Regions from separate parts of the Undibacterium sp. RuRC25W genome, predicted to be linked through region 3. Evidence: predicted binding sites of a transcription regulator. Region 3 holds the regulator's gene; each other region holds the start of a gene.
The links. Region 3 encodes HrcA, which represses chaperone genes, less so after heat shock. Its sites were predicted from a motif close to TTAGCACTCNNNNNNNNNGAGTGCTAA; they were not measured.

Region 1: groES (co-chaperone GroES) is a predicted target of HrcA. The motif match lies at 3,203-3,229, and genes of this name have one in related genera.
Region 2: rpoH (RNA polymerase sigma factor RpoH) is a predicted target of HrcA. The motif match lies at 1,784-1,810, and genes of this name have one in related genera.

The regions. Positions count from the first base shown of each region.
Region 1 is NZ_JBMPPD010000037.1:20,469-27,589, reverse strand. It holds gene ACO0KV_RS15485 (OPT family oligopeptide transporter) at 1-727, opposite strand, end outside; gene groL (chaperonin GroEL) at 1,147-2,796, opposite strand; gene groES (co-chaperone GroES) at 2,848-3,138, opposite strand; gene ACO0KV_RS15470 (ABC transporter substrate-binding protein) at 3,682-4,737, shown strand; gene ACO0KV_RS15465 (GGDEF domain-containing protein) at 4,734-5,984, shown strand; gene ACO0KV_RS15460 (sulfurtransferase) at 6,104-7,009, opposite strand; gene ACO0KV_RS15455 (GNAT family N-acetyltransferase) at 7,072-7,121, opposite strand, start outside.
Region 2 is NZ_JBMPPD010000032.1:38,888-46,008, forward strand. It holds gene ACO0KV_RS14410 (cell division ATP-binding protein FtsE) at 1-594, shown strand, start outside; gene ACO0KV_RS14415 (cell division protein FtsX) at 619-1,533, shown strand; gene rpoH (RNA polymerase sigma factor RpoH) at 1,881-2,771, shown strand; gene ACO0KV_RS14425 (SCO family protein) at 2,923-3,519, opposite strand; gene cyoE (heme o synthase) at 3,522-4,406, opposite strand; gene ACO0KV_RS14435 (COX15/CtaA family protein) at 4,408-5,496, opposite strand; gene ACO0KV_RS14440 (SCO family protein) at 5,502-6,041, opposite strand; gene ACO0KV_RS14445 (SURF1 family protein) at 6,097-6,876, opposite strand; gene ACO0KV_RS14450 (twin transmembrane helix small protein) at 7,072-7,121, shown strand, end outside.
Region 3 is NZ_JBMPPD010000002.1:230,166-237,286, forward strand. It holds gene ACO0KV_RS02175 (MotA/TolQ/ExbB proton channel family protein) at 52-726, opposite strand; gene dapB (4-hydroxy-tetrahydrodipicolinate reductase) at 734-1,540, opposite strand; gene ACO0KV_RS02185 (outer membrane protein assembly factor BamE) at 1,553-2,116, opposite strand; gene fur (ferric iron uptake transcriptional regulator) at 2,193-2,624, shown strand; gene ACO0KV_RS02195 (response regulator transcription factor) at 2,756-3,148, opposite strand; gene hrcA (heat-inducible transcriptional repressor HrcA) at 3,160-4,179, opposite strand; gene ACO0KV_RS02205 (HAD family hydrolase) at 4,224-4,910, opposite strand; gene ACO0KV_RS02210 (NAD kinase) at 4,985-5,878, shown strand; gene recN (DNA repair protein RecN) at 5,989-7,121, shown strand, end outside.

The DNA.
Region 1 (7,121 bases), on a different contig from region 3:
CGTAATAGTAGTCGTCAAAACGCTCATGCAGGTTCCAAGCTTCTTTCATGCCCGCCCATTGATCCATGCGCAGGATTTTGAGCTGTATTAGTTTCATCCAGCCGTCGCTGATGATCATTTGGTACAAACCTGTAAATACTGCCGTCATTCCCAATAAGCGTGCTTTGAACATACCAACGTTTGCATCACCAGTATATAAAGAATCCAGCACAACACCACAAGCTCGTCCTTCGGGGAAAGGTAACTGATCTTCATTGATAAAGCGACGCTTCATCGGAAAGGCGATCAGCACACCTAAGATTGCAACGATGATCATCCAGATCATCATTTGCCACCAGGGGATGATCTTTCCACTGACCAGCATGAAAGCGGTCAGACTGGCAATCAATGGTGAAACCATGTAGCCGGACGCTGTAGCAATTGACTGAGTACAGTTATTTTCAAGAACTGTGAAGTCGCTTGCCAAACCTGCTTGCGCCAGTAACCTGAACATGGCAAATGCCAAAATGACGGAGGTCAGTCCAACCCCGATGCCAACACCGGTCTTTGCGCCAATATATAAAGCGGTCGAGGCTAAGATGCCACCTAGTATGAAACCAGTCAGCGCCGAACGCAGTGTCAATTGCGCCATGTCGCCACGGTAAATATTGTTGAACCACCATTCATCCTTTTGGGATCGGGTCCAGGTCTTGATCTGCTCTTCGGATAAGTGTTGCAGCGCCATCATGTCTCCAGCATCATGTAATAGGACATAAAACGAGGGCAGGACGCTTATTTGGGAAAATATGTCAAATAAGCGACATTACTCGATAAAAAATGAAAGTTTTCTTTCAGGTGCCGCAGTATCTAAGCCTGTCACCTTACTGTCAAGCATCATTGGGAGAAAACCACAATTTGCTTGTGATGCAATGCGATAAAAGAAAAACGATATAGATAATTATTTGTTAAGTAGCGTGATTGGAATCTCCGTGCGTGATTCAGTTGCTGCGAGAGTGGGGAGTAGCGCGTTCTTTTTTTATTACCTCTGTGGCGAGTGTTTCTAAGCTTTTTCTTTTCAACACCACAGGCGAACATCAAACAAAAAGCCCCGCAATTTGCATTGCGGGGCTTTGATGATTGCGGCTCTGTAGCGAGCAGCAAGCGATATTACATCATACCGCCCATGCCACCCATACCGCCCATACCACCCATGTCACCCATGCCGCCTGCTGGTTTGTCTTCAGACAATTCAGCAACCAGAGCATCAGTCGTCAGGATCAGGCCAGCAACAGACGCTGCATTTTGCAATGCAGAGCGAGTTACTTTAGCTGGATCCAGAATACCCATTTCGATCATGTCACCGTAAGTGTCATTCGCAGCATTGAAACCGAAGTTACCAGTGCCGTTCAGGATTGCATTAACAACAACGCTTGGTTCGCCACCGGCGTTAGCAACGATTTCACGCAATGGTGCTTCGATTGCTTTGAGAACCAGTTTGATACCAGCTTCTTGGTCAGCATTGTCGCCTTTGATGACGCCAGCTGCTGCACGTGCACGCAAGAGAGCCACGCCACCGCCAGGAACAACGCCTTCTTCAACCGCTGCACGAGTTGCATGCAATGCATCTTCAACGCGTGCTTTTTTCTCTTTCATTTCAACTTCAGTTGCAGCACCAACTTTGATCACTGCAACGCCGCCTGCCAATTTGGCAACGCGTTCTTGCAGCTTTTCGCGGTCGTAGTCAGAAGTTGCTTCTTCGATCTGAGCGCGGATTTGTTTAACACGTGCTTCGATACCAATGGCTTGACCTGCGCCGTCGATCACTGTTGTGTTTTCTTTACCGATTTCGATACGTTTAGCTTGACCCAGATCAGCCAATGTCGCTTTTTCCAGTGTCAGACCAACTTCTTCAGCAATCACTTGGCCGCCAGTCAGGATAGCGATGTCTTCCAACATAGCTTTACGACGGTCACCGAAGCCAGGCGCTTTAACAGCAGCTGTTTTCAGAATGCCACGGATGTTGTTCACAACCAGCGTTGCCAGTGCTTCGCCGTCAACATCTTCAGCGATGATCAACAGTGGACGACCGGATTTTGCCACTTGTTCCAGAACTGGGAGCAGATCACGGATGTTCGAGATTTTTTTGTCGAACAGCAGAACGTATGGGTTTTCCAGAATTACGGATTGTTTTTCTGGGTTGTTGATGAAGTATGGTGACAAGTAGCCACGGTCAAACTGCATACCTTCAACGATGTCGAGTTCGTTGTCGAGAGATTTGCCATCTTCAACTGTGATCACGCCTTCTTTACCTACTTTGTCCATGGCACGAGCGATGATGTCGCCGATGTTTTGGTCAGAGTTAGCAGAGATAGAACCAACTTGAGCGATTTCTTTGTTCGTTGTTGTTGGCTTGGACAGAGTTTTGATTTCTGCAACAATAGCCACAACTGCTTTGTCGATACCACGTTTCAAGTCTGTTGGATTGAAACCAGCTGCAACGTATTTGAAGCCTTCGCGAACGATTGCTTGCGCCAATACAGTCGCTGTTGTTGTACCGTCACCAGCGTTGTCGGAAGTGCGGGAAGCCACTTCTTTCACGAGCTGTGCGCCCATGTTTTCCAACTTGTCTTTGAGTTCGATTTCTTTAGCAACGGAAACACCGTCTTTAGTCACTGTTGGCGCGCCGAAAGAGCGTTCCAAAACGACGTTACGGCCTTTAGGGCCCAGTGTTACTTTAACTGCGTTTGCCAGAATATTTACGCCATTAACGATTTTCGCACGTGCGTCATCGCCAAAAATTACTTGTTTAGCTGCCATGTTATTTTCTCCGGAATCTTGAGGATTTCTGATTGCTTAGGAATACAGGAATTACTTCTGTACGATCGCGAAGATATCTTCTTCGCGCATGACCAGAACTTCGTTGCCGTCAACTTTGACAGCTTGGCCAGAGTATTTGCCGAACAATACGCGATCGCCAACTTTTACTTCGAGGGCGCGCACAGTGCCGTTATCTAATTGTTTACCTGTACCAACGGCTAATACTTCACCTTGATCTGGTTTTTCTGCTGCTGCGTCAGGCAGAACGATACCGGATGCAGTTTTTGTTTCTTGATCCAGACGTTTTACGATCAGACGATCATGCAGGGGACGAAGGTTCATACAAGCTCCTTTAAATTTGCGAGTAATTACGAGTGAATTCATTTTAAGCTGGGGAAAGACTTTGTTAGCACTCTCTCCCAACGAGTGCTAATTATATGGGCGAGGTGCTGGTATTTCAAGGACGAAAAAATGAAGATTTTTTTTTAATCTTTAAAAACAACGGCTTATCTTTATTTTTAAAATAGCAATTGCGAGTTTGCAACAACATATTTTGAACTGGTATCTAGTCTTAATGATAATTAATGACTCAGTGAAATTGTGAGTTTTTGTGAAGTGATCAAATTTCATCTCAAAAGAGTCCAAAATGCATACCTAAAAAAATTACATGCATGGTAGAGAGGACAGTTCTGCTTTTTATTGGAAGGGTATGCTTATCCGGATGATCAATTTGTTGTCGTAAAAAACTGTGCCTGATTCTAAATTCGTAGTTTGAATTGACATGCCTGTAATCCATGCCGGACGTCGGGAGTGAGTATGAAATTGTGGCATTGTTGTCGGATAATAGGGCTTTGGCTGATCCTGTCCCCAGGGTTGAGTTTTGGCATGTCGGTGACGTTCCTAAATCCGGGTAAATCAGATGAAGTCTACTGGGTTACCGCTGCCCATTGTATGTCTGCTGCCGCACATAGCCTAGGTGTTCAACTTGAAGTGCTCTATTCTGAGCGCGATCACCTGAAAACGCTGACATTCGCCAAAGAAATTGCTGCACGCCCAGTTTTAGCGCGACCTGATTATGTGATTCTCTCTAATGATTATGCCGTCGGCGTGGAAGCGATGCGCATTCTTGATGCTGCAAAAATTAAAACTTTTTTTGCTTATAGCGGTATTACTGATCCGCATGAACGTGAACTGGTTGGTGGTCCTCGACAGATCTACGAAGGATGGCTAGGCTCGCTAGAACCGAAATCCGAAGATGCAGGTTATCTGACTGCCCATGAACTGATACAGCGCGGTGAAGCGATGCATTTGTTTGGTCATGATGGCAAGTTGCACATGCTTGTGATTGCCGGAGACCGCTCGACCACGAGTTCCTTGAAACGCAATAATGGTATGCGGCGCGCTCTTGCTGAAGCGCAAAATGTAGTGCTTGATCAGGAAGTTTATGGCGAATGGAGTCGTAGCAAGGCAAAAGTACAAAGTGAGTGGCTGTTTAAACGCTATCCTGGAAAACACTTGGTCTGGGCAGGTAATGATTTGATGGCGTTTGGTGCGATGGACAGTTGGCGTGCCATTGGCGGAGTGCCGGGTAAGGATGCACTTTTTAGCGGGGTAAATACCTCATCAGAAGCGTTGACTGCCATTGAGTCCGGTACGATGAGTGCTTTGGCTGGCGGACATTTCGTTGCTGGTGCATTTGCGTTAGTCATGCTGTACGACTATCACCATGGTAAGGATTTTGTCGACGAGGGACTGGAGCTGGAGCGCTCCATGTTTATTTTATTTGATCGAGAGAATGCACAACGTTTTGAAAGTTTGTTTGGTAAGTTGAATTTTGATCAAGTTGATTTTAAGAAATTTAGTAAAATATATCATCCTAGTTTGAAGAAATACGAATTTAGTTTCAAACAACTATTGATGCAAAGTGAAAAACAGAAATGAATCCAGCCACCCTTCAACCCATCGCGACCTTACTGATACGTCGTGTCTTTAAATGGGTGCTGCTGTGTGTTGTTGCATTCAGCAGTATTCAGGCATGGCTCAGCTATACATCGATCGAGAAAAATTTTAATGCCGCTGTCAGAGATGTAGCCGATACCCACTTACCTTTATTGTCAGTCGCGATCTGGGATATCGAATCACAAGCAATACAGAAGCAAATTGGTCTAATTTTAAAAAACACCTCCATTGCTTATGTCTCTGTCAAAGCCAGTACGGGACAGAGTTTTGTTGGGGGTAACGTCAGTCTGATCGCAAGTGGCAAGCATGTGGCGTTTGATATCCCAGCGCCAGTCGACAATGCGGGGGTGGTAGGAACATTAGATCTGGTCGTTGATTCCAGTATTTTGCGCCGAGAGTTAATTCAAAGTTTTTTGATTGTCACGATCGAGGTGTTGCTGCTCGTAGTCCTCATCCTGACAGCAGTGGTAGCAATTTTGCGCCGTGATCTCGAACGTCCGATGCGTCAGCTCGCCACGTATGTCCGAAATATTCAGGCGGATCAGCTATCTAGTGACGTACAACTCCATTTACCCATCGCGCATGCCTACAGTGAAATAGATCTTGTATTTGAAGGTTTTCAAATTATGCAGAACAGTATTAAACAGCATATTTTGAATCAGGATGCATTAGTGATGGAGCGTACAGGACAATTAGAAAAAGTAATGGAGTCGCTCAAGCAACTTTCTATCACAGATGGTCTGACGGAGTGTTATAACCGACAGTTATTCAATGAGCGTATGCCCGGCGAAATACAACGCGCTAACCGCTATGACAGAACGTTGTCTATCGTGTTTTGTGATATTGATTTTTTTAAGACAGTCAATGATCAATATGGTCATTCTGTTGGTGACAAAGTCTTGGTTGCTTTTGCGCATTGTTTGAAAGAAGAAATCCGCATCGACGTAGATTGGGTAGTTCGTTATGGCGGAGAAGAGTTTGTAGTGGTCTTACCGGAAACGCGTTTGGCTTGTGCCATTGCGGTTGCAGAGCGGATGCGTCGTCGTGTTGAAAACGAGTTGAAAGTCATCATCGCAGGCGGTGAAAGCTTAAAAATAACCGCGAGTTTTGGTGTGGCGCAAAAGACGGAGACGGATAATATCGACAGTCTTGTCAATCGCGCAGATGAATGGCTTTACGCCGCTAAAACTGGGGGCCGTAATCAGGTTCGCCCCAAGAAATCTGTTTGAGAGAAGCCTGTTTGTGTTTGACTAGTAGTACCAATGCGTAGCGGATCACAGACATTAGAAAAAAGCCTTGCATTAGATGGATGCAAGGCTTTTGTTTTTTCTAACAAGGAAAAGCAATCTTATACAGCGCTGCTCGTTTCACCTTGATGATTACTATCGATTTGAACGGATTCTTTTTTGCAATGCGGGCATGATTTTCCTGGTATGTACCAAGGAGATAACTGTTCGCGTGGCGTGATTACCGCGCGGCATGCAAAGCATTGCTTGGTGTCAGTTGCTTCGAGCTTAGGGTTCAAGGCGGTGCGATAGTCGAACACGAAGCAGTCACCATGATAATGGTCGCCACCGACTTCTTCAAAATATTTCAGAATACCGCCTTCGAGCTGATATACATCGTTGAAGCCGACATTTTGCATATGGATGGCCGCTTTTTCACAACGGATACCGCCGGTACAAAAAGTGACTACTGTTTTATCATTCAATGCATCGCGATTTGCTTCAATGACAGCTGGGAACTCGGTGAATTTAGCAATACGGTAGTCAATCGTATTGTCAAAAGTACCAACGTCCACTTCAAAATCGTTGCGTGTATCCACCATGACAACGGGTTTGCCATTGTCATCGTGTCCCTGATCGAGCCAGCGTTTTAAGGTTTTCGGTTCTACAAACGGCGCGCGTCCTTCTTCAGGCTTGATCAACGGCATGCGCATGGTGATGATTTCTGATTTCAGTTTCACCAGTAATTTGGTGAACGGCTGGCGATCCGAAAAGCTCTCTTTGGCAACGATATCGGCAAAGCGCGGGTCAGTATGGAGCCAATCCATGTAAGCATCAATTTCATGACGTAATCCCGCCAGGAACATATTGATGCCCTCAGGGGTCAATAATATGGTGCCTTTGAGATTGAGTTCTTTACATTTATCGATAAACGCCTGGCGCTTTTCAGCGGTGTCATTAAACGTGATAAATTTATAAGCTGAGATATTAACGTAGGGCGTGTCAGGGGAAAGTGTTGCTACCGGCATAATATGTAATTCAGTAAGTCATTGATTTGGCAGAATTATAGTTGAAAATGCCCACAAATTGCTCAATCCTTTTCAATCGCTGGTGCAGCAAGTAGCATATCTACGTGTGGAA
Region 2 (7,121 bases), on a different contig from region 3:
GAGCTAATATTTTTAGCCGGACCTTCTGGGGCGGGCAAGTCGACGTTATTGAAAATGATTGCTGGTATCGAAAAACCAACCAGCGGCCGCGTGATGGTCAACGGTCAGGACATGAGCAAATTACAGGCGGGTAGCTTGCCGTATCTACGTCGCAAGCTGGGTCTGATTTTACAAGACCAAAAATTGCTCAACGACCGCAGCATCCTGTCGAATGTGATGTTACCGTTGATCGTCACTGGTGCCGCACCACAGGAGGCAGAATCTCGCGCTCGTGTGGCCCTGGAAAAAGTCGGTCTGTTAGAAAAAGCCAATGCGCTGCCGCTGACCTTATCTGGCGGCGAACAACAACGCGTGGCAATAGCGCGGGCAATTGTGAATCGGCCTAAAATTATTCTGGCCGATGAACCAACGGCCTTTCTTGACAGAGACAACGCCAACAAAGTGTTAAGCGCCTTAAAAGCCTTCCCGAGTGCGGGCGTGACCTGTCTGATCTCTAGTCACGATGAACAATTTCTGGATCAGGCGAGTCGTGTGATTTACCTGAGCAACGGGCAAATTGTCGATGCATGGAATGCCAGTCACATCGCCGCCTGATCACGTATTTTCAAGGAAATCTCTATGACCATCTGGTTTCGTGAGCATCTGTTTGCATTAAAAAGTGCGTTCACCCATCTGCGCGCAGGCACAGGCAATTTTTTGTTTAATGTCTTAGTCGTCGCCATTGCCCTCGCATTGCCGATTGCTGGACTGACCTTGATTGAAAACATCCGCCCTATCTCATCACAACTCTCGATCGAGCCTGAAATCAGTATCTTCGTTAGTCCTGATACAACGCGTGAAAGCGCGACAGCCTTATCCGTTCCGATTAAACGCCTGCTCAAAGATGACGGCATCAGCGGCAAACTCACGTTCACGCCAAAAGAGAAAGCATTGGCGTCGATGCAAGACTCTTCCAGTCTTGCCGAGGTTCTGTCGACCCTCGGTGGGAATCCCTTGCCAGATGCTTATGTCTTGTCGCTTTCCAACAACGATGCCACTCAATTAGACAGCCTGGTTGAGCAATTAAAGTCATTGCAAGATGTGGATGTTGTTCAGGTTGACTCTGCTTGGGTCAAACGTCTGGCAGCTCTGGTACAGATTTTCCAAATGGGTTTGTTATTTATGGCGATCACGCTGGGCGTGGTCGTGATTGTTGTGGTGTTTAACGCTACCCGTCTGCAAGTCATTTCACATCAGGCAGAAATCTCGGTCACCCGTTTATTAGGAGCAACCAATAGTTTCATTCACCGTCCATACTACTATACCGGCGCGTTACTTGGCCTGCTGGCTGGTGTATTAGCATTGGGGGCGATTGCAGCATCTTTACAACCGCTGAACAAGGCGATCGCTGAATTCGCCAAATTGTATGCCTCAGAATTCCGGCTGACGCCATTAGGTTTCTTGCCTAGCCTCGCACTGCTTGCGTTCAGTATGCTGCTCGGATTATGCGGTGCTTATCTGTCGGTACGGCGCCAACTTGCCCGCGCCAGTTGAACAAAACAACCAGAACAATAGCGAATACTCACGTAACAAATGCAACTTTTTACGGCTTAAGCACTCTAACGTTAGTAATTTGAACATTTTTGCCTGCTTACACATCTTAAATTAGCCGTAATTCTGCGTTATCCACGGCAATTAATTATCAAATTGTAATTTTTAAGGCAAGAAGAGTTGATATCAGCAATCTTTCTGAAAAGCAATTTTTGTTCTTACTACTCTCAGATTTAAACATCACTTTCAACTATTAGCACTCTTCTCAAGAGAGTGCTAATATAAGGGCTTATACCGCTCAGTTTGATCATTTTTATTCGAGCTGAAAGCAACGAGGAGGAACCATCGCAATGACTTCGACACAACTTATCCCTACGACAGACAGCACAGCGCTGGCGCTAGGTTTTAGTGGCACGCTCGGAAATATTGATGCTTATATCTCAGCCGTTAACCGTTTACCAATGCTGAGCCACGAAGAAGAAATCAGCTTGGCGACCCGCTTACGCGCGGACAATGATCTGGGCGCTGCGCAGCAATTGGTTATGTCCCATCTGCGTTTAGTTGTTTCGATTGCCCGTGGTTATCTGGGTTATGGTCTGCCACACGCCGATCTGATTCAAGAGGGTAATATTGGCTTAATGAAAGCCGTCAAACGTTTCGACCCTGATCAAGGCGTCCGCTTGGTATCCTATGCAATGCATTGGATCAAGGCAGAAATGCACGAATACATCCTGAAAAACTGGCGTTTGGTGAAAGTTGCAACAACCAAAGCGCAACGTAAGCTGTTTTTCAACTTGCGTAGCCATAAAGAAGGCCTAGAGACCATGTCTCCCAAGCAGATTGATGCTTTGGCGAAGACTCTGGATGTCAAACGCGAAGAAGTCATCGAGATGGAAATGCGTTTGTCGGGTCACGATATTGCACTCGATGCGCCAACGGATGATGACGACGAAAAATTCGCCCCGATTGCCTATCTGAAAACAGAATCAGATGAGCCAACACGGGTTCTGGAAACACGTCAGTATGACCGCCTGCAAAGCGAAGGTCTGGAAAGCGCGTTGTCTAAACTGGATGCACGCTCACGTCATATCATCGAAGCACGCTGGTTAAAAAATGATGATGGTTCAGGCGCAACGTTGCATGAACTCGCGGATGAATATGGTGTATCTGCTGAACGTATTCGCCAGATTGAAAGTGCAGCACTGAAAAAAATGAAAGGTGCTCTGGCAAGCTACGCTTAATCCGCCACTGCAAACTAGCTAGAGGTAGCTAGAGTAAAAAAAGCACTCAAACTAAACTGCACCCCAAAAGTTAGGACGGGTGTCCACCTAAATGGGGTCAGTTTAAACGAGTGCTTTTTTATTTTTGGCTTTAAAAGATTACTGTTTAGCTTTATTTAAGAAGCAATTTCAGATCATGCACAACAGGCTCAATGCCCTGCCCGTGCCGTAAGAAGAGGCGAATATGCCCTTCTGTATCAAACACGTAGCTGCCAGCCGTATGGTCCATCGTGTAGCTGTCAGGTGTATTACCAGGGACTTTCTGGTAATAGACTTTGAAGTCCTTAGCGATTTTTGCAGTTGCCGCCGCATCACCATACATCCCTAAGAAACGAGAATCAAAATTAGGTACGTAAGACGCCAGTAAAGCCTGCGTATCGCGCTCAGGATCTATCGTCACGAAAATCACCTGCACCTTGTCAGCCTGCGCTCCAAGCTGCTTCATGACGCCCGCCATTTCCACCATGGTCGTCGGGCAGACATCCGGACACTGCGTATAACCAAAAAACATCACTACGACTTTACCTTTAAAGTCGGCAAGTGTACGGGCTTTGCCAGTGTGATCTGTCAACGCAAAATCTTTGGCGTAATCAATGCCGGTGATGTCAGTGTTATTAAATTTTTCTGCAGGTGGATTACAAGCGGTCAGCAATAACGATATGGCCACTAGCGCAGCAAACAAACCGCGAGAGAGTATTTTATTGAACATAGTCAGAACTTCAGGTAGTGGTCAACCAGCAATGCTGCGAACAACAAAGACAGATAGACGATAGAAAAAGTAAAGGTCTTACGAGCCAGTATATCGCTGTAGTTACGCAGCATTTGCCAGGCGTACCACAAGAAAACTCCACCCAGTAGAACCGCGCAGACCAGATAAATCAAACCACTCATGTGTACAGCAAACGGCAACATCGTTGTCGCAAACAAGGCAATCGTGTACAGCCAGATATGCAAGAGAGTGATTTTAGGACCATGTGTGATCGGCAACATCGGCAAACCGGAACGCGCGTAATCATCACGACGATACATCGCCAATGCCCAGAAATGCGGCGGTGTCCAGATAAAGATGATCAGCACCAGCAACCATGCCTGCATTGGCACATCATTAGCGACTGCCGCCCAACCCAACGCAGGTGGCATTGCTCCTGACAAACCACCAATCACGATATTTTGCGGCGTGGATGGCTTCAGGATGATGGTGTAAATGATCGCATAGCCAACAAAGGTCACAAACGTGAGCCACATAGTGAGAGGATTGACCATCGTGTTGAGAATCCACATCCCTGCCCCACCGATCACGCCAGAAAATACCAGCGTTTGCAAGGCACTGATCTCGCCTTGTGCTGTTGCGCGACGGGCCGTACGTGCCATCCGGGCATCAATTTCTCGCTCCACCAGACAATTGATTGCAAATGCAGCACCAGCTAGTAACCAGATGCCGATCGTCGCTGGGACGACGACACGCCAGTCTGGCAAATCAGGGGTCGAGAGAAACATACCAATGACGGCGCAAAAGACAGCTAATTGCGTCACGCGTGGCTTGGTCAACGCCCAGTATTGAGCAAGACGATTGGAGGGCAAACTTAAAGTTGTCATGTTAAATCACTGAACTGGCTGCATGGCTGGCATGCCTAACACGGTAGTTTAACATGGTCAGCAACAGCACCAGCATCGCCGCACCACCGTTGTGCAAAACTGCTAACAATAAAGGCCATGAAAAGAACACTGTAGACACGCCGATCAGGCATTGTACAAAGATTGCCGCCATGAGCTTCTTGCCAAGCGACTCTAGGTGGGGCGTACGCATCGCCCGCCAAGCGACAACACTCACCACGATGAGCACAAAAAACGCAAAGTTTCGGTGAACCCAATGGATCGCCACCAGCGCAGGAAACGGCAGGTATTCACCGCTGGCAGTCATGCCCAGCTGGCGCCAGAGCGTAAAGCCATGCTCAAAATCCATCGTTGGCACAATCTGTCCGTGACATAAGGGATAATCCTGACAAGCGAGCGCCGCATAGTTAGTGCTCACCCAGCCACCTAACGCAATTTGCGCAAAGACGAAGATTAACGCGAGGCTCGCAGGCCAGACCAAACTCTTGAGAGATTGCACAGACAAGGGTGCAACCTGTAGAGGCTGACGATGTTGTTCAAGAACGGCCGCCAGAAGCGCCAACAGACTCATACCCAGGAGTAAATGCGTGGTGACGATAACTGGCTGCAACTTTAACGTCACCGTCCAGGCGCCAAATGCGCCTTGCACACAGACACAGACCAAGGTAGAGGTCGACAGCCACGGCGAGATCATCGTCGATTTTCTACGCATCCAGGCAAGCAGTACCTGCACACAGATCAGTACACCAACACTCATTGCCAGATAGCGGTGAACCATTTCTATCCACGCTTTTTGTATCGTCACCGGACCTTGTGGCATGGCAATCTCGGCAGCCTTGATCTGGACGTGCGACAACAAAGGATTCGCCTGACCATAGCAACCCGGCCAATCAGGGCAGCCGAGACCAGAATCAGTCAAGCGGGTGAACGCACCAAACATAATCAATTCAAAGGTCAGCGCGACCGAGACCGCTATCAATTTGCGATGTTTATTTTTTTCTTTGGACAAAAAGACGATACAGAACGGAATGACCGCCACACAAAGTCCTGTCAGAGCGAGTTGCAACCACATAATGCTTAACCTATCGCCGAAGCTCGTAATAATTTACTCAAATCCTTTTTGATCAGATTCGGGTTCGCGTCCTTCGGAAAACGCATCATCAGATTACCTAAAGGATCGATCAGGTAAATATGATCACTGATCTTCGACTCGCCGGTCGCAGGCAACCAACCCTGTAGCGCTTTAAAATCTGCATGTAAAACGTGCATGCCATCATGCTCACGCAGTAGGGAAGTAGAGACTGGTTGATCATCAGTAAGCAACCAGACACGTTCAATCCTGTCCATCTCTTTGCCTTGGGTTAAACGAAGTTGGCGGACATCAATTAATTTTTTCTGGCAGGCATCATGACAATCACCACTATCCACTGTTAACATGATCCACTTCCCATGGTATGTCGCTAGTCCAGAGGGCTTATCGGCTGTCGAGGCAAGACTGTTGCCAAGCAACTGCGCATGCAGTTCTGGCATGGGATACTGGCGCGGATCAAGAATCGTACCGTAATTGGTCCGTCCACTTGGCTTGATGACGTAATACGAGAGGTAGGACGCAATCATGGGCGCTGCACAGACCGCAATGATTAGAAATAACCTCCAACGCCCCCTTGAGGCATCAGTGCGTGGCGGCATGGTCGGAGGCGTTGTTGGTGCTATCGTTGATACTGTTGATGTTTGATACTTTGTGTTTTCCACGACGAATTCCTGTCACAACAAAAAAAAGGCATGCCATAGCGGACAACGCATACCATTGAAATGCATAGGCCCTATGCTTCTCAGCGCCAGCGGAAGGCATCGGCCATTGGCGTAGCAGTCCATCTGGGATGTCAGACGTTTGTTCAACAATTGACGGCTCAAAATCAAATCCGCTTTGCTTTGCCAATTGGCTGATATCGACATTCTGCACGATAGCCGCAGGTTTTAAGGCATCGGCTTGTCCTAATTGCATGACACGATCAAGCTGATCGCGCACGACCCCGCCAATCTCAATCGAGCCGACAGGCGTCGACAGTGGCAGTAGCGCTTTTCTATCCTGCTGATTGCGTGGCTGCCAGCCACGGGCGACAAGCACATAGCGCTGCGTTCCTTCCAGATGGAATGGCATCAAAACGACGAATCCAGCATTTCCCTGCATCGGACGATTATCCAAATACAACGGCCATTGTGCGACATATTCGCCACGCATCGACACTTTACTAAACGACGAGACAGATGATAAAGCTTTTTCAGATCCCACGTGTGTCGGAGGTAAGTGAGACCGAATATTGATCTGGTTGGCGATCTGCTCTTTTTCAAGGGCACGACGGGTTTGCCATTGCGCAAGACTGATACCGATGCTGACCACAACAACAGTCGCAACAAATGGAAAAAACTTTAAGCGAAAGGAAATAAACATGGATGCACGACGAAAGTATTACAATGGAAACGTAGGGCTAACATAACCTAAACCCAGCAAGACATCGTGACAAAAACAATCCACATTGTCGGCCTCTTCTTCAGCTCGCTGGAATGAATTTGTGTCAATCCTCACAAAATAAAAGTCACCGAAAAATTCATTCAACCTAGTATGACGTCATCGTAAAGTTTAAGCATGAAAATTCTCGTCGCCATCGCTTTTTTTCTGATTATATTCAGTATGGG
Region 3 (7,121 bases):
TTGACCAAACGCCATTGTCACGCACCGAGTACAAAAAGAACTAAACGCATCTCAGACCGCATGATTGTGGTGTAGGCGGCAGAAATGGGCATGCAGATCATGCGCAAATCCATCGAGTTCAGCCAGCGTGATCCGGTTTATCCGATTAAACGCATTGAACGCCAGCACTGCCGGAATAGCGACCATCAGCCCCAACGCAGTCATAATCAGCGCCTCACCCACTGGACCTGCGAGCTGATCGATTTGCACCATACCAGATGCAGAAATGCTGGTTAATGCATGATAAATACCCCAGACCGTGCCTAATAGACCGACAAAAGGTGCTGTCGCGCCAACCGATGCGAGCACCGTTAGGCCATTTTCGAGACGGGTCGTTGCGGCTTGCAATTCCTGCCGCAACGACCGTGTCAGGACGTCGCTGATATCACTATCCACGCTCAGCGTTGCCAGTCGGTGCTGATGAGATGTTACTTGCACAGCGGCGTGGGCCAAAGACAAAAAAACTTTTTCGCGGTCTGCGCGCCGTAGCAACGCCAATGCATCATCAATACCCGGCGCTAACCAGAAGGATCTGATCGTTGGCGCGGCATTACGCACGCGCCAGAAAGACCACATCTTAGCTAAAATCAAGGTCCAGCTCACTAAGGACATAAGCAACAGCAAATACGCAATTGCATGACCAAACTGATCTGACTGCTCCCAATATTGGCTGCTCGCAGTAGACATAACAAACTTAGCGCAAATTCAGCACGTCAAACATATCGAACAAACCAGTAGATTTGTCTGCTAAAAAACGTGCTGCACGGAGACTGCCATGCGCATATGTCACACGACTGGAGGACTTGTGTGAAATCTCAACACGTTCGCCGATGCCAGCAAACAACACGGTATGGTCACCGACGATGTCACCACCGCGGATCGTTGCAAAACCAATGGACGAGGGATCGCGCTCACCGGTAACGCCTTCGCGGGCAAAAACACCCACTTCATTCAGATCACGGCCCAGCGCATCAGCAATGACTTCACCCATTTTTAAGGCAGTGCCGGAGGGTGCATCGACCTTGTGGCGATGATGCGCTTCGACAATTTCAATGTCGTAACCAGTTGAAAAGCTTTTGGCAGCCATTTCCAAGAGTTTGAGCGTGACGTTAACCCCAACGCTCATATTTGGCGCAAACACGATGGCTGTTTTTTCGGCGGCCTTCGCAATCGCGGCTTTTCCTGCTTCATCAAAGCCGGTCGTACCAATAATCATCTTGATACCGTGCTCAGCGCAGTAGGCAAGGTGCTTTAAGGTACCTTCAGGACGCGTGAAGTCAATCAGATAATCGGCATTAGCTAATGCAACCGATAACGCCGATTCGATGTTAACACCAGTCGGTTTGCCTAAAAAAGCACCCGCATCGACGCCAATTGCGGGGGATGTCGCGAGATCTAATGCACCGGTCAATGCCATACCTTCTGCGGCAGTGATCGCCTCAACCAACATTTGCCCCATGCGGCCGGAGGCACCAGCTACCGCTACTTTCAATACTGTCATGCTGAATTCTCTTTATTTTTTATCTTTTTTCTTCGGCGTACCATCGAGGTCGTTCAAGGATTCAACTTTTTCAAGACCTAACGCCGATTCTGTAATCCGTGCCAGATATTCTTTCTCAGTTGGTAAATTACCACCTTCAAATTTCGATACGGTATTATTTTTAAAATAAATCGTCACCAGGCTGGAAACTTGCTCGCCTTTCGGCTTCGTCAGACGGAATGGGAAATCCCAACGATCTTCATGGAACATGTCCGTCAGCAACGGTGTCCCGAGGACAAACCGCACCTGCTCACGCGTCATTCCTTCTTTAATTTGCGCCATCATTTCTTCAGAAACAAAGTTACCTTGTTGTACACTGATACGGTAAGGTGAGATATATCCTAAGAACTTTTTGGCGCCGCTTGGCGTGTATACTTGTGTTCCACTTGCCGTGTTCGGCACCGTGTCAGCTGCAGTAGCGTTCTTGTCCGCCAGAAGATGCGTTTTAGAAGCGCAGGCAGTTACACTGATCAGTAACACCAGACTTGTAACCCGTAAAGCTTTCGCTTGACTCAATTTCGAAAACAACAATCGCATAGGTACCCTCAGTAATTGAGCAATATGCCCTAAAACCCGATATCATAAAGCAGATAGCCATCTTTTGACCGAAAACATGACAAACAGCACCACAAATCTTAAAGCAAGCGGCCTCAAGGCGACCTTACCACGACTCAAAATCCTTGAAATATTTCAAAATAGCAAGGTGAGACACCTGACGGCGGAAGATGTCTACAAGATACTATTGAATGAAAATATGGATGTAGGTCTGGCAACGGTTTATCGCGTTCTGACGCAATTTGAGCAAGCTGGATTGCTGCATCGCAATCATTTTGAGACTGGTAAAGCCATTTTTGAACTGAACGAAGGGTCGCACCATGACCATCTGGTTTGCTTGGATTGTGGTCGGGTGGAAGAGTTTTTTGATGCGGAAATCGAAAAAAGACAACAAACGATTGCCTTAGAGCGCGGTTTTAAAATCGCCGATCACTCACTGGCGATTTACGGAAGTTGTACCAAAGAAAATTGTACGCACAAAGAAAGTTAAGTTTCGGGCATATCCTCTTGCCCTCTTGAACTCACGTTAGCGCACTTGTCAGGCACTGTTCGATTCTAAGATGATAGAGAACGGCAAAACGACAAGTGCTACTGACCTATTTCAATTAAAACGATCAGCCTTCAACTCGCATCGGGCTTCATCTTAGCGACAACACCAGCAACGGTTTCGAGAATTTTTTGCGCGTTGAATGGCTTAAGAATGAATCCATGAATACCTGCTTCAACAGCCTCTGAAATCGTATCACTATCTTTGCTAGCCGTTACCAATAGCACCATCGTGTCAGGCAACATATCCTTTATTTTTGGCAGAACTTCTAGGCCACTCACTTTGGGCATCACCACGTCGAGCAAAATGATGTGAGGCCTCAGCTTCAAAGCCATCTCCAGCCCAGCACCACCATCCGTTGCCTCTCCTACAACGTTGTACCCCTCACTGCGCAACACAATACGCAGCACTTCGCGCGTGATATCGTTGTCGTCAACCAACAAGATAGAGACATTTTCATTTGCCATAGTCAACCTTTCTACTGGCTCAGTGCATTAGAAAGCAATTTGGCGGTGATATCGACGATCGGGATCACCCTCTCATAAGCCATGCGTGTAGGACCAATAACACCCAAGGTACCAACGATTTTTCCATTGACCCCGTAAGGCGCAGTAACAATACTCATCTCGTCCATCGGCACCAATTGCGATTCACCACCGATGAAAATCTGCACACCGGTTGCTTTGCTCGATACGTCGAGTAACTGCATCAATCCGGTTTTTTGTTCAAACATGTCAAAAAGCTTGCGCAAGGAATTCATGTTCGACGATAAATCTTCCACATTGAGCAGATTACGCTCACCAGAGATCACCACTTCGTCCCCCTGCTCGGCCAACGCATCGCTGCCGGCTTCTACTGCCGCTTGCATCAAATGAGTCATATCCGACTGCAATTGACGTAACTCACTATTAATTCTAAGGCGCGCCTGATCGAAACTCAGGCCGCTAAAATTCTGATTCAGATAATTGGCGGCCTGCACTAATTGGGCGGAGTTGTAATCAACATCAGTCAGTAACAGCCTGTTATGCACGTCGCCGGACGGCGCGACGACAACCAGCAAAATCCGCTTTTCCGATAACCGTAGAAACTCCACCTGCTGAAAAATAGATTCTGTCTTTGGCGTCATAACAACACCAGCAAACTGCGACAGCGAGGACAGTATTTGCGCTGCATTCGCAATAATTCTTTGTGGTGGTTGCGTTAAAAAACCAGGCTGCAACCGAGAGCTTAAGGCACTTTCGTCAATTTCTTGCACTGTAAGCAACTCATCCACAAATACACGATAACCTCGGGGCGTCGGTACCCGGCCAGCTGAGGTGTGCGGACTCGCAACGAATCCTAATTCCTCCAAGTCGGCCATCACATTGCGAATCGTTGCAGGAGATAACTCCAGACCGGATATTTTAGATAAAGCCCGCGATCCTACAGGCTGACCATCAGCGATGTAGCGTTCTACAAGGGCTTTTAAGAGTGTTTGGGCGCGAATATCAAGTTGCATGACTGCATTTTATGCGAGGGCCGACAAATTGAACATACTGAATTTCACAACCATTGTGTCAAATCATGCAAGTCGTTGAATTCTGCATCTGGTTTTATGTGCGGATGATGCGAGTCTTTACTCTCAAGTCTGCGTCTGTTCATCCACCCCGCTTTTAAACCAGCAGCTTGGGCGCCTTGCACGTCCAACAATAAATCATCACCAACATACAACACTTCTGCTGGGAGTAAGCGCAATTTCTCACAAGCAGCATGAAAAATCCTCGCATCCGGCTTGGCACAACCAAACTGATGCGCAGCAATCGACACCTCAAAATGCGGTGCCAAGCCAATCGCATGGAGGTCGGCAAACCCGTTGGAGATGGTCCCCAATTTCACCCTCGTTGCTAATTCTGTCAAGGCGGGGGTGACATCCGGATAGAGTTCTACCGCATTGCGCGCGGCAGCAAACACCGCCATCGCGGTATCGGCCTTGGCGACATCCTCCCCCTGTTCGATAAACACATCTTGCAATAAACGATGGCGCAGCGCCCACAAATCGTAACTAAAACGAGGATTCGTCGACACTAAAGCCTGACGTCTTACACGCAAAGAGCTGATGTCATACATCGATACAACATTCGGTACATGCTCCTGCATCCACGCGTATAAAGTGGCTTCTGCATGTTGAATGACCGGAGCAACCGGCCATAAGGTGTCATCTAAATCCAGCAATACTGCTTTAATTGTCATATCAGGCACTCAGTTAGTTCATTTTTTGCGTAATTATGGTCTAATCTGACGAATCACGTCACCCCACATTTTCTATGACTGTTCAGGCTAAAACGATTGCACTTGTTGGTAAATATAATGCTGCCGGCATCACTGACTCTATGTACGAGCTGGCACACTTTCTGGACCAGGCTGGTCACACCGTCGTTCTGGAAGAAGAAACTGCCCGCTATATTCAACTAGAGGGTCTCGCAGCCATGTCGGTCCCTGACATCGGCAAAACAGCAGATGCTGCTATTGTCGTCGGTGGCGATGGAACGATGCTCGGGATTGCGCGCCAACTTGCCCCCTATAACGTACCATTGATCGGCATCAATCAAGGCCGACTCGGATTTATTACCGATATTCCCCTCGATCGTATGATCCCAGTTATCAGCGACATGCTGCAAGGGAAATATGTATCTGAGCGCCGCAGTCTTTTACAAGCGATCGTCGTACGTGACGGCAATCAGATTTTTAGTGGCATGGCGTTTAACGATATTGTCGTGGCGCGCGGTGCGGGATCAGGGATGGTTGAATTACGGGTCGAAGTCGATGGTTTGTTTATGTATAACCAACGCTCAGACGGCCTGATTGTTTCAACACCAACAGGATCGACGGCCTACGCGTTATCGGCAGGTGGGCCATTACTGCACCCAAGCCTCAATGGCATCGTGATGGTGCCCATTGCCCCTCACGCGTTGTCGAACCGCCCTATTGTGTTACCAGATAGCAGTGAGGTGGTGATTGAAATTGCTGCTGGCCGTGACATCAGCGTGAATTTTGATATGCAAACCTTTGCTAGTCTGATGCATCAAGACAGGATTGTCGTTAAGCGATCAACACATACGGTCACATTTTTGCACCCACAAGACTGGAATTACTACAATACCTTGCGGGAAAAATTACATTGGAACGAATATCCGTCTGTGGAAGGCGCACTGAATTAATCCTCAGTTGCTACAATATCACTTAGGGCTTATTCATGGGTAATTCAGATCAGTCACGACTATCCATGATTTCTTTTAATCGACGATAACTTTACTAGACTCCCCCTATTATGCTGCGCACGCTTGCTATTCGTGATTTTGTGATTGTTGATGTTTTAGAGCTGGAATTTTCTTCTGGTTTCAGTGTACTCACCGGTGAAACTGGTGCAGGAAAATCCATCCTGATCGACGCCCTCAGTCTGGCACTCGGTGGACGCGGTGACGCCAGTATGGTCAGAGAATCCGCATCCAAAGCTGATATTAGTGCTGAATTTTCGCTCAATCAAGCGGTCAGCCATTGGCTGGAAGACAATGATTTTAGCGATCCGGAACAGCAGTTAATTTTGCGCCGTACCATCGATAATGCCGGCCGCTCAAAAGCGTGGATTAACGGTATTACAGCAACCGCGACCCAGTTACGCGAATTGGGTGACCTACTGGTCGATATCCATGGTCAACATGCGCACCAATCCTTACTCAAAACAGAAGCACAGCGGGCGCTGCTCGATATGCAGGGTGGTCTTGAGCCGCAAGTGATTGAGGTAACTGCTTTGTATAAAGCGTGGCGTAACCTGAGTAAGCAGCGCGAAGAATTTGAAACCAATGCCAAGAGCGTCTTGCAAGAACGCGAACGACTCGAATGGCAAGTTGGTGAGCTCGATAAGTTACAAATTAAAGCGGGTGAATGGGAAAATATCACCCAAGAACATAGCCGCCTCGCCCATGCGGCGAGCCTACTTGATGGGGCACAAGAGGCCGCTGCGTTGATTTCAGAATCTGACCATCCGGTTCTTTCTCAACTCTCAGCAGTACAACAAAAATTACTCAAGCTGCTCGACTACGATATCGCTTTAAAACCCGTCACCGATGCGTTGGAGTCAGCTTGTATTCACCTACAAGAAACGACCTATGCGCTCAATGATTATTTAAGCCGTACAGAACTCGACCCAGCACGTTTGCGCGAAGTCGACAGTCGCGTTGAAATCATTCATTCAACAGCAAGACGATTCCATGTTACGCCAGAAAAATTGCACGAAGAATTTGCAACGTTGTCCGCACAACTTCTTCAATTAGCCAATGCCACTGATATTGAAGCCCTCAAAGCGGAAGAAGAGAAATCACAACAACGCTATCTGAAGTCAGCCCAAAAACTGAGTAGCGCTCGTAAGAAGATCGCCCAAGAATTAAGCCTGGCTGTGACGGC